3 regions of the Pseudomonas sp. IT-P253 genome follow, and region 2 is predicted to be linked to each of the others. Evidence: predicted binding sites of a transcription regulator. Region 2 holds the regulator's gene; each other region holds the start of a gene.
What was found. The regulator FliA, encoded in region 2, starts transcription of late flagellar genes. The targets are predictions, from matches to a motif close to CTAAAGTTTNNNNNNNNNNNGCCGNTAA.
Positions count from the first base shown of each region.

Region 1 (4,243 bases), on a different contig from region 2:
GTGGCCACCGCATTGGCGGTGTCATGGAAACCGTTGACGAACTCAAAGCCCAACGCAATCAGCAGCGCCACGCCCAACAGCAGAAACGGCGTCCACGTGGTCACCACGGTGCCGAGTTCGCTCATGTCGTGCATCAGGCTGTAGGCCGTGAACAACAACCCGCAACCCAGCACGGCAAAAAACACCACGATGGTGAGCAGGCCGGGTTTTTTGTCGAGTTGCGGTTTGGTGCCGCTGACGGGAGCCTGTGCAGCGGCGGTAAAGGTAGGAGTAGCCATAACGGACAATCCTGAGTAAGGAGGAGTATCGGTCATGATCGTTGCTGAATGTTACAGAGAAACTGCCTCAGATCAGGGTTTGGTTTTTTTGCCGGGGCATTGATCCAAATGACACGGACCTGTAGCAGCTGGCGAAGCCTGCGTTCGGCTGCGAAGCAGTCGTAATTGCGGAACTCTCGGTGTGCCTGAACGAATCACGACTGCTTCGCAGCCGAACGCAGGCTTCGCCAGCTGCTACAAGAAGCGCGCAGGCTCTCAATAATCCTGACGCTTGCGAAACGCCCAGCGCCCGGCAATCGCGGTAAACGTCACGACCAGCGCCACCAGAATCCAGAACCCTTCGGGGTCCCCTGAAAGCGGCACACCACCCACGTTCATGCCGAAGAAACCGGCGATGATGTTGATCGGCAATGCCAGCACCGTGACCACGGTCAAGGTGAACAGTGTGCGGTTGCTCTGTTCGTTGAGGTTGGCGGCAATTTCTTCCTGCAACAGCTTGATCCGCTCGCCCAGTGCGGTGAGGTCGTTGATGATCAGCGCAAACTCCTCGGTGGACTTGCGCAGTTCCTTCACGTCTTCTTTTTGCAGCCACTGTGGCGGGCGATTGAGCAGGCGCAGCAACGAGCCTGGCTCCAGCGCCAGCAGCCGTTGCAAACGTACCAACACCCGGCGATTGGCGCCCAGTTCCGCACGGTTGGTCGACAGTCGCGAGGACAGCAACTCGTCTTCGATCTGATCGACACTCTGGCTGGTCTTGCGCACGATCTGGGTCAGCACTTCGCCCTGGTCGCGCAGCAAATGCACGAGCAATTCCAGTGGTGAGCGAAAGCATTCACCGCCCTTTACCGACGAACGCAGTTTGTCCACCGAATGCAGTGGTTGCAGGCGTGCGCTGATGATCAAACGACTGCGGGCGCAGACCCACAACGTCGAGACATCGGACGAAACCATGCTGCTGAGGTTGAACACCACGTCGTTGACCACCGCCAGCAACGCCGAGTCCACGTGCTCGATGCGGGTCGAGCGCGAGCCTTCGTGCAAGGCTTCGAAAAACTCGTCCGGCAAATCCAGATTGCTTTTCATCCAGCGCTCGCACGCGGCATGCGCCAGGTTCAGGTGCAGCCAGAGAAATTCGTCGCTGTCGTCCAGTTGTTGCAGGCAGTGCAACGCCTTGGCCGAATCGATCTCCCGACCGCGTTCGCCTGGGCGAAAACTGAAACCGTAAAGCAGGCCGAACAGGTCTGAGTCGCGATGGCTTTGATCGATGCTGTGGTTCATTAGTGCTCGCAATGGGGGCGCAATCGCTTTATGTAGCAGCTGGCGAAGCCTGCGTTCGGCTGCGCCCCTGTGGGAGCGAGCCTGCTCGCGAAGAGGCAGTGTCAGTCGACATAAATGCAGCTGACATATCGCCTTCGCGAGCAGGCTCGCTCCCACAGGGGCGGGTCGCGTTACGGCGGGGTTCGCAGGTTCACGTGAGCCGCATCATCGCAAGGAGTTTTGACAGTTTTGTGACCGTTGAATGAAGGCTTGATAGTGGCCATGCCGGTGGTCGGAATGTATTCAAGAACCGCTCTGGCATGCCGATTACGCAGACGTTAACTTGCATGGCTTTGGCCTCGAACCAAGGTCGCAGACAGGGATGTCCGGACACTTTTCACGCCGCGTTGTGGCGTGCCTCATCCCTGTCATGAGTATCACTTGATGCTGCAAAAATCCCTGAGAGCACAAATCCTCGCCTTGTTGAGTGGCAGTCTGTTGGCCATGTTGCTGATCGCCCTGGCCTGCTTTCATTTCCTGTCCAGCGGCGTACAGAGCTACGCGAATCTGATCGATGGCCCACTGCACACCTCGCAACTGGTCGACGAAGCCAACCTGCAATTCAAAGTGCAGGTTCAGGAATGGAAAAACGTCCTGCTGCGCGGCAAGCAACCGGCCGATCTGGACAAATACTGGAAACAGTTCGAAGACCGTCAGCGCGACGTGCAGCGCATCCTCGGCGAACTGGCCACGCAGAAAGGCATCGAGCCGCTGCTCAAAACCCGCATAGAACGCCTGCGCGACGAACACCGACAGTTGGGCGCGGCTTACCTGAAGGGCCGCGATGCTTATGTGGCAGCCAGTGCCGACCCCTTCGCTGGCGACACCGCCGTCAAAGGCGTGGACCGTGCGACCAGCGATCAGATGAGCGAACTGGTCAGCGAGTTACGTAAGCAGGGCGCCGAGCAGTCGACGCTGATCAGCGCCAGCGCCGATCGTACTGTGTTGCTGGGAATCATCGTGATGCTCGGATCAGGTCTGTTGATCGGCCTGTTGAGCCTGTGGCTGGTCAACCGCAATCTGGTCGAGCCGATTCGTAAACTGATCGAGTACGTGGCGCAACTGAGCCAGGGCAAGTTTGCCGAGCGCGTGGCCAGCAGCCGTCAGGACGAGTTGGGCAAGCTGGCGATAGCGGCCAACACCTTGCGCGATTTTCTCGCCGAAACCTTCAGCCATTTGCAGCGCAGTGCCAAGGATCTGGACAGCGCCAGCGGCGAGCTGAATTCGATCGCCAGCCTCATGGCTGGTGGCACCAATGAACAGTTCAATCGCACCGATCAAGTGGCCACGGCGATGAACGAAATGTCCGCCACCGCTCAGGAAGTCGCACGTCACGCCGCCGACGCGGCCCGTGCGGCCGACGATGCCGACCAGTCCGCCCAGCAGGGCGAAAGAGTCATGCAGGGCACCATTCACACCATCACTCAAATGCGCGGCGAGATCGCCAATACCGCCACGGTTATCCGTCGTCTGGAAACTGACAGTGGGCGCATCGGCAAGGTGCTGGAAGTGATTCGCGGCATTGCCGAGCAGACCAATTTGCTGGCACTCAACGCGGCCATCGAAGCGGCGCGTGCCGGTGAAGCCGGGCGCGGTTTCGCGGTGGTGGCCGATGAAGTCCGCAGCCTGGCACAACGCACGGCGGCGTCGATCATCGAGATCAACCAGATCATCCAGACCGTACAAACCGGAGCGGTGGACGCGGCCCAGGCGATAGAAAGCGGTCAGTCGCGCAGTGAAGAAAGCGTCCAGCAAGTGACCGAGGCCGGCGCCATGCTTGAGCGAATTACCCTCGCGGTGGAAGCTATTCGCGACATGAACCGCCAGATCGCTACCGCCGCTGAAGAGCAGACGTCGGTAGCCGAAGACATCTCGCGCAACCTCACCGAAATCACCAGCATCGCCAGTACCAACCTGGACAACGTGCAACGCACCGAAGCGGCGAGCCACAACCTGCACGGGTTGTCGGGGCAATTGAATGAAGTGACGGCGCGCCTGAACGCGTAATGAACAATTTCAGCGATCGAGCCCGATACTGAATGCACAAAAGCCGCACGATCCGAACATCGTGCGGCTTTGTTATACGGGCATCAGGTGTCTTGTTTGCTTTTCAGGACTTCGCCGGTGGCGGCGTTCAAATCCACGTCCCATTCAACGCCTTTAGCGTCGCGCACTTCGACTTCGTACTCATAGCCGTTGAAGTGGTTGTCCAGGTCGCGGTCGGTAATCGTGGCCCCCGGGTGCAACTTCAGCACGATCTGGTCCAGCGCTTCCTGCGGCTTGATCTTGCCTTCTTTGACCAGTTGAGGAATCTGATCGATCGGTACATCACCAGCCTGGGCCATGCCAGCCGTGAGGGTCAGGGCCGCAGCGGTGAGCAGGGCCATCAGGGTTTTCATGAAGTTCTTCCTTGGGTGAGCTGTTTAAGTGGGGCCAGATTAGCGGTGGCGACTTAATTCAGCCTTAATTCCAGGGACCGCGCTGTTTGTAAAAGCTTCGCGGGCAAGCCTCGCTCCTACGGATTTATATCGATCACGAACATGGCGAACGACATCAACCCGTAGGAGCGAGGCTTGCCCGCGAAGAATTCAACTCGGTGCATCAGCTGACGCGGATCAATACCCGTTGTTCTGCAGCAACTGCGCAAC
Region 1 covers NZ_CATKPT010000016.1:18,865-23,107, forward strand. The annotation lists gene ACM6IR_RS10580 (inorganic phosphate transporter) at 1-278, opposite strand, end outside; gene ACM6IR_RS10585 (transporter) at 534-1,556, opposite strand; gene ACM6IR_RS10590 (methyl-accepting chemotaxis protein) at 1,977-3,602, shown strand; gene ACM6IR_RS10595 (PepSY domain-containing protein) at 3,686-3,994, opposite strand; gene ACM6IR_RS10600 (glycerophosphodiester phosphodiesterase) at 4,211-4,243, opposite strand, start outside.
Region 1: a site for FliA is predicted at 1,838-1,865, ahead of ACM6IR_RS10590 (methyl-accepting chemotaxis protein). Genes of this name have one in related genera too.

Region 2 (4,243 bases):
GGAGCCGCCGCGGGTGCGGCAGGTGCGGCTATCGCATCGACGGCGAACTGGCCTTTGCCGTGCAATTGATCGAGCAACGACTCGAACTCGGCATCGGTAATTTCGTCGCTGGCTGCTGCAGTGCCGGCAGGCAGCGAAGCAGGCTGCGCACCCACCACGGGAGCTTCGGCTTGTGCCTTGACGGCATTCAGCGAGTCCAACAGTTGTTCGAATTCGTTATCGGTGATGTCGCCCGACTCGCTTTCAGCGACAGGCGCTTGGAGCACCTCGGCAACCGGGGCCGACTCATCAGCGGTTTGCGGCTCGGCCAGACGGGCCAGAGCAGCAAGCAATTCAGGCGTTGCAGCCGTGATCGGGCTGCGTTCGCGGACTTCGGTAAACATGCTGTTCACCGCGTCCAGCGCTTCGAGAACCACGTCCATCAGTTCCGAGTCGACGCGACGCTCACCCTTGCGCAGGATGTCAAACACGTTCTCGGCGATGTGACAGCACTCCACCAGCTCGTTGAGCTGGAGGAAGCCGGCGCCCCCTTTTACAGTGTGAAAACCGCGAAAAATTGCATTGAGCAAGTCCGCATCATCAGGTCGACTTTCAAGCTCGACCAGCTGTTCGGACAGTTGCTCTAGAATCTCGCCGGCCTCAACCAGAAAATCCTGAAGGATCTCTTCATCGGCGCCGAAGCTCATGTATGGGGTGCTCCTAACAGGTCTAAAAACCTAAAATCCAAGACTGGATAGCAAATCGTCCACATCGTCCTGACCGGACACAACGTCTTCTCTTTTATCGGCATGAATCTGCGGACCTTCACCCTGAGAGAGATGTTTTTGTGGATCTTTTTCTGCAAGTATCGCTTCACGGTCATGTTCGATGCCCGCAAAGCGATCTACCTGACTGGCCATAAGCACGAGCTTGAGCAGGTTGCTTTCAACTTCGGTGACCAATTGGGTCACACGCTTGATCACCTGCCCGGTGAGGTCCTGGTAATCCTGGGCGAGCAGAATGTCGTTGAGGTTGCTCGACACAACGCGATTGTCTTCACGGCTGCGCGTCAGGAAACCGTCGACGCGCCGGGCCAGTTCGCGGAACTCTTGCGCCCCGACTTCGCGACGCATGAACCGCCCCCAGTCCGTGCTCAAGGCCTGGGCTTCTTCGCTCAGGCTGTTGACCAGCGGCGTAGAGTTTTCCACCAGATCCATGGTGCGGTTGGCCGCTGCCTCGGTCAGCTTGACCACGTAGCCCAGACGCTCCGTGGCATCGGTGATCTGCGAGACTTCCTCGGCTTGCGGCATGATCGGGTCAATCTGGAAATTGACGATCGCGCTATGCAGCTCCCGGGTGAGCTTGCCCACTTCCTGATACAGGCCGCGGTCACGGGTCTGATTGAGCTCATGGATCAATTGCACAGCGTCGCCGAATCTGCCTTTTTCAAGGCTCTCGACCAATTCGACCGCGTGTTTTTTCAGGGTCGATTCAAAATCGCCCTGTGAAAATTCTTTATGCTCCATAGCTCCCCCGTGGCGCAGTCCATCAACCGATGCGTTCGAAAATCTTCTCGATTTTTTCTTTCAACGCCTGGGCCGTGAAGGGTTTGACCACATAGCCGTTAACGCCGGCCTGGGCCGCTTCGATGATCTGCTCGCGCTTGGCTTCAGCGGTGACCATCAGCACCGGCAGGTGCTTGAGCTTTTCATCGGCGCGCACGTGACGCAGCAGATCGATACCGGTCATGCCAGGCATGTTCCAGTCCGTTACCAGAAAGTCGATGCTCCCGCTGTTGAGAACCGGAATGGCAGTGGTGCCATCGTCGGCCTCGACCGTGTTGGTGAACCCAAGGTCACGCAACAGGTTTTTTATGATCCGCCGCATCGTTGAGAAGTCATCAACGATGAGGATTTTCATGTTCTTGTCCAATTCGACCTCCAAGCAGTCTTAAACGCGCCCAGCACCTGGACGCGCCATTTCAATCAATCTGGCAAAGCACTCAATGACTGTCTGGAGCACAACAGATCGAGACCGGCGCAGTTCAACACCACACCAGCCACGTTCGCAGCGTCCCCACACTGCCTTCAGCGCGCTCGCCACTCCCCCAAACGCCCCCGCAAGCGGGCCGCGCACTGGCTATGTAACTGGCTGACCCGCGATTCACTGACCCCCAGGACCTCACCGATTTCCTTCAGGTTCAGCTCTTCGTCGTAGTACAGCGCCAACACCAGTCGCTCACGCTCCGGCAAATTGGCAATCGCGTCCGCCAGCGCCGCCTGGAAGCGTTCATCTTCCAGATCGCGTGACGGCTCGAGATGAGCACTTGCGCCATCCTCGTGCAGCCCTTCGTGTTCGCCGTCCTGCAACAGATCATCGAAACTGAATAAGCGGCTACCCAGGGTGTCGTTCAAAATCCCGTAATAATCGTCGAGACTCAATTGGAGTTCGGCCGCAACCTCGTGATCTTTAGCGTCACGACCGGTTTTAGCTTCAATCGAGCGAATTGCGTCGCTGACCATCCGGGTATTGCGGTGGACCGAACGTGGCGCCCAGTCCCCCTTGCGGACTTCATCGAGCATTGCGCCGCGGATTCGAATGCCCGCGTACGTCTCGAAACTCGCGCCTTTGCTGGCGTCGTATTTGTTCGATACTTCCAGCAGACCGATCATCCCGGCCTGGATCAGGTCTTCGACCTGGACACTGGCCGGCAGACGGGCCAACAAGTGGTAAGCAATGCGTTTAACCAGTGGCGCGTAACGCTCGATCAGCTCGTACTGCGCGTCACGTGCCGACTTCTTGTAGAAGTTGTAGCCACTGGCTGTCATAGAACCGGTCCTGCCGTTTGTTGCACGAGGCGCTCGACGAAAAACTCCAGGTGCCCACGGGGGTTGGCAGGCAGCGGCCAGGTATCGACCTTCTGCGCAATGGCCTTGAACGCCAGAGAGCACTTGGAACGCGGGAACGCTTCATAGACCGCACGTTGCTTCTGTACGGCCTTGCGCACGCTTTCGTCGTATGGCACCGCACCGACGTATTGTAAGGCGACGTCGAGGAAGCGATCCGTGACCTTGGTCAACTTGGCGAACAGGTTGCGACCTTCCTGCGGGCTCTGGGCCATGTTGGCCAGGACGCGAAAGCGGTTCATGCCGTAATCGCGGTTAAGCAATTTGATCAGTGCGTAAGCGTCCGTGATCGAGGTCGGTTCATCGCACACCACCAGCAGGACTTCCTGCGCGGCGCGGACGAAACTGACCACCGATTCACCAATGCCCGCGGCGGTGTCGATCACCAATACGTCGAGGTTGTCGCCGATATCGCTGAACGCCTGGATCAGGCCGGCGTGTTGAGCCGGGCTCAGATGAACCATGCTCTGGGTGCCGGACGCGGCCGGGACGATGCGGATGCCGCCAGGGCCCTGCAACAGAACGTCGCGCAGCTCACATCGGCCTTCGATCACGTCGGCCAGGGTGCGTTTGGGTGTCAGTCCCAGCAGGACGTCGACGTTCGCCAAACCCAGGTCGGCGTCCAACAGCATGACGCGACGGCCGAGTTCAGCCAGGGCCAGTGACAAATTCACTGACACGTTAGTCTTGCCGACGCCACCTTTGCCGCCGGTCACCGCGATCACCTGTACGGGATGCATGCTGCCCATGTTATTTCTTTACCTTGTCTTGCATAGACGGAGGCCACATTACTGGCTGCGCGTTCACAGATGGAACAATGCATGGCAGACCATCGATGTAGGTATAAAAACTGTTCATTACTACCTCAGCCGACCTGCTTGGTCGGGCTGTGGTAAATATCAGCGAACATGTCAGCCATGGCTTCTTCGCTGGGTTCTTCCTGCATTTGCACACTCACGGCGCGACTGACCAACTGATGACGGCGCGGCAGATGCAAATCATCCGGGATCCGCGGGCCATCGGTCAGGTACGCCACTGGCAATTCATGACTGATGGCCAGGCTCAACACCTCGCCCAGACTTGCCGTTTCATCCAGTTTAGTCAGGATGCACCCGGCCAGCCCGCAGCGCTTGTAACTGTGATAAGCGGCCGTTAGAACCTGTTTCTGGCTAGTGGTTGCCAGAACCAGGTAATTTTTCGATTTGATGCCACGACCCGCGAGGCTTTCCAGCTGCATGCGCAGTGCCGGATCGCTGGCCTGAAGGCCGGCGGTATCGATCAGGACCACGCGCTTGCGCAGCAATGGATCCAGCGCCTGAACCAGCGATTGGCCCGGGTCGACGTGTGTCACCGACACA
Region 2 covers NZ_CATKPT010000003.1:61,575-65,817, forward strand. The annotation lists gene ACM6IR_RS01640 (chemotaxis protein CheA) at 1-686, opposite strand, end outside; gene ACM6IR_RS01645 (protein phosphatase CheZ) at 717-1,505, opposite strand; gene ACM6IR_RS01650 (chemotaxis response regulator CheY) at 1,528-1,899, opposite strand; gene fliA (RNA polymerase sigma factor FliA) at 2,067-2,807, opposite strand; gene fleN (flagellar synthesis regulator FleN) at 2,804-3,634, opposite strand; gene flhF (flagellar biosynthesis protein FlhF) at 3,751-4,243, opposite strand, start outside.

Region 3 (4,243 bases), on a different contig from region 2:
GTGGGTCGGCAGCAGGCCTGGCGCAGGCGCCTGACCCAGCTGTGTGCGTTTGGGATCGACAAAACGTGCGCCGGGAATATGCCCTTCGGTATAGCGGGCGGCGCTGGTCAGGTCCACCAGAATCAGTTCGCGGGCGTCGAGACGGGCGAGCAGATCGCTCGGTTCGATCACCAGCGCCAAGCCAGAGAAGTCAGACATGTGAGGTCTCCAAGCACAAAAGGGAGGATTGTAGCGCAGCGTCATGGGGGCCTGTTATCCGTTATTTCAGGTGCCGGAAATAACGGATAACAGGCCCTAGCGCTGGCTGAAGTTGTGCAGTGCCTTTTCGATGCACTGTGCGGTTTTGCCGAAGGCTTGTACGGTGATTTCCGAGAACGGCCCGCCACCCTGATCCGCCACAACGATCATGATCACCCGGCCATTATTGACCAGTGAGCGCAGCAGCAAGTGTTCGCCGCTGAACCGGGAGCGCAGGCTGGCCGGCAGCAGCGCTGAAAACTGCGCATTATTGGCCGGTGTCAGGCGCACTTGGGCCTGCTGCGAGAGCAGGCGTTGCAGCACGGCGCTTTGGCTCACCAGGAAGTTTTGCCCGGCCGCTTCTTTTGGCAGTCCGGCGGTTTGATGCACGCGCAGATTAGCGTGAGTGCGGTCGGCCATCAGGATCATCACGCGACGCATGCCGCATGCGACCAGCGCGTCCCGGGCCGAAATGGTCAAGTGCATGGCGTTGGTGAAGCGGCTCGGCTCGACCAGCAACTCGGCACATTGTTTGCGCCACTTCGCCAGGTCTTCGGTGGTGGGGGCGGGGGCCGGCAGCAAAGCGGCGTGTTTACGGTTCATGCCCCACGGCCAGATCAACGATTCGGCCGGGTGCCAGAGGTCCGGCATGCCGTGATGGCGGGCGCTGTTCGTCGCCTGTTGGTGCAACTGCTGCTGCACTTCGTTCATCGGCATTTGCAGGTAAAGGCTGGTCAGGTACTGCCAGCGTTCACTGTGTGGGCTGTCCCAGGCGTGCTGGGCCGACAACGCCAAACCGTTAGCCAGCAGCACTGTATTAGCGGGTTGATTGAGCCAACGGCGCAGGGTCGGGTCGTCGTCGAGGCGGTTCTGCTGACGCAGCGGATGATCGCTGTCGCGAGCGATGCGCAGGACTTTCACCAGTTCGCGCTGCTCAGTGAGCAACAGCCGATAGCCCTGCTGCACCCAGATCGGCAGTCGCCAGATGTCCGCCAGCGCCTGACCGATTTCCAACAGGCGAACGCCGAACAGTTGCTTCTCGACTTTGCGCGCCGACTCGCCCTTGTGAATCACCCGCAACTCCCATTCCTCAAGCAGTTGCGGGTGGGCCAGAGCCAAGGGCCAGAACGGCGAAAGAAACAGCAGGCTGCCCCAATGGATGTCCTGCCACAGTCGCGCCAGGCGATTGGCGAAAAAGCCGTTGGCTTGTTGGGTGGCGTGCTGGCTGATCAGCTGAAGCTGACGCAGGGCGACGGGGATTTGCGAAGAAGGTTCGACTGACAGCCGGGCGAGCAGCTCTTCGGTGCGTTTCAACCCCAGGCGATTGATCGCTATTTCAAGGTTTTCCGCAGGTTCGGTCATGCTGCCATGGGTGTAGCGGTTAGCTTCGCGAATCACGCTCAGGGCCAGGGCCGGGCTGTCCTGCATCAGTTCGGCGATGTCGCGCAGGGAGCTGCGGTTATCGGCAATGGCCCTGCAGACTCGGTCGTGGCTGTCTTGCGGAACCGGTAGGTGCACACCATCCAGAAGCTTGACCCAGCCTTCAAGTGTGGTCGGTTTTTGAGTTGCAGTGCTTGTTTCATTAGCCATGGCTGGACGGGATCATCAAAGGCTGTAAACACGCCCGGCGCGGGCTAGATTGGCTTTTCGCCTGAACTGGCTATAGTCTGGCGCAGTTTTGCCGATAAGTAGAAGAAGAGATTTTTTAACTTCCGAATATGACCTTGAACCCGACTCAGTAAGTGCTCCCCTACCTATGGCTAAAATTATCGGCATCATCGTCGTATTCGCGAGCGTGCTTGGCGGATACGTGCTCTCCCACGGCAAGATTGCCGCCTTGATCCAGCCCTTCGAGGTGATGATCATCGGTGGTGCGGCCCTTGGTGCATTCCTCCAGGCCAACCCTGGTTACATGACGATGCACGTGCTCAAGAAATCCCTGGGCATGTTCAGTTCGCGCTTCACCCACACCTTCTATCTTGAAGTGCTGGGCCTGATCTACGAGATCCTTAACAAGAGCCGCCGCGAAGGCATGATGGCCATCGAGGGCGACATCGAAGATGCCGCTGCGAGCCCGATTTTCGCCAAATACCCTGCGGTGCTCAAAGACGAACGCATGACCGCGTTCGTCTGCGACTACCTGCGCATCATGTCCTCTGGCAACATGGCTCCCCATGAGCTGGAAGGCCTGTTCGACATGGAGCTATTCAGCCTCAAGGAAGACCTTGAGCACCCGTCCCACGCGGTGAACGGCATCGCCGACGCCATGCCCGGTTTCGGTATCGTCGCCGCGGTACTGGGTATCGTGGTGACCATGGCGTCCCTGGGTGAGGGCGATCAAAAATCCATCGGCCTGCACGTCGGCGCGGCACTGGTCGGTACGTTCTTCGGTATTCTCGCCGCGTACGGCTTCTTCGGCCCGCTGGCCCATTCCCTGGCCCACGATGCCAAAGAAGAGCTGAACGTTTACGAAGCCATCAAGGCCTCGCTGGTGGCTTCGGCTTCCGGCATGCCGCCGTCGCTGGCCGTGGAATTCGGGCGCAAGGTTCTTTACCCGGCGCACCGTCCGAGCTTCGCCGAGCTGGAACAAGCGGTTCGCGGTCGCTAAGCCATGGAAAATAATCAGCCGATAATCATCAAGCGCGTCAAGCGCATCGCCGGCGGGCATCACGGGGGCGCCTGGAAAATCGCCTTTGCTGACTTCGCCACGGCGATGATGGCGTTCTTCCTGGTGCTATGGCTGTTGTCTACGGCGACGCCGGAACAGAAGATCGCCATCGCCGGTTACTTCAAAGATCCGGTCGGCTTCTCCGAAAGCGGCACGCCGTTCATCATCGACCTGGGCGGCACGCCCACCCTGGCGCCCGAGAAAACCCTCAACCCTGAGGTGAAATCCCAGCCACAGCCCGACAAGGTGACTGTCGACACCGATCAAGTCGAAGGCATGGCTGAACAGGTCGAGAAGGAACGTCTGGAACTGTTGCTGCAAGAACTGCAGAACAAGGTTGAGCAAAGCCCACAGTTGCAAAAGTTTAAAGACCAGATTCTGTTCGATATCACCCCGGATGGCTTGCGCATCCAGATCATGGACGCCGAAAACCGCCCGATGTTCGACTCCGGCAGCTCCCGTCTGAAACCGTATTTCGAAGACATCCTGCTGGCCATGGCCGACACCATCAAAGCGGTGCCGAACAAGATCAGCATCAGCGGCCACACCGATGCCAAGCCGTACGCTGGTACCGGCGATTTCGGTAACTGGGAACTGTCGGCCAACCGTGCCAACGCGGCCCGCCGTGCGCTGATTGCCGGCAGCTACCCGGAATCGCAAGTGGCGCGAGTCGTCGGTTATGCCTCGTCGGCATTGTTCGATCGCGAAAACCCGCTCAATCCGATTAATCGCCGTATCGATATCGTGGTGCTGACCAGGAAAGCCCAGCGCGCCATCGAAGGTTCGCAAGGTGCCGAGCCTGCGCCAGAGCCGGGGCAAGGGCAGGGTGGTCCGGGCGAAGTGCCCGCCAAACCAGTCGACCCGAATGCACTTCCGGCGGATAAGGAGCCATTGCCTGCGCATGAACTTCGGCAGCGTCTGAATCTTTTCGATAGCCCAGCTGTGAAGCCGGCGGAGCCACCGAAGCAGTGACCCACGAAAAAGCCGACAGCGATGTCGGCTTTTTTGTGCGTGTAAGATTGAATTTAGATCTGTCGGACTGCAGTAAAAGTCAAGGAATTAGGCTTGGTCCGAGAATCGCGTAGGACGGTTCTGAGGCGCATAAACCGGGTTTTACTTCGCCGGAACCTCGCCTATAGTTCGCCCGTCACCGACGAATCGGTGATCGACTTTAGCCGGTCGTATCAGATGATGCACAAGCGCCCGTATAATCGCGGCGCTTTTCGCTACCTAGCATTTGCATGTCTATGGTGGCTGTGCGTGGGACACCTCAGGGTGTGCCGGGTTCATCTGTCCGGTCGGCTAACCCGCGTACAGCTACCACCCCAATTCGTTTAG
Region 3 covers NZ_CATKPT010000033.1:167,224-171,466, reverse strand. The annotation lists gene rhdA (thiosulfate sulfurtransferase) at 1-198, opposite strand, end outside; gene ACM6IR_RS18035 (HDOD domain-containing protein) at 295-1,827, opposite strand; gene motA (flagellar motor stator protein MotA) at 1,994-2,845, shown strand; gene motB (flagellar motor protein MotB) at 2,849-3,877, shown strand.
Region 3: a site for FliA is predicted at 1,898-1,925, ahead of motA (flagellar motor stator protein MotA). Genes of this name have one in related genera too.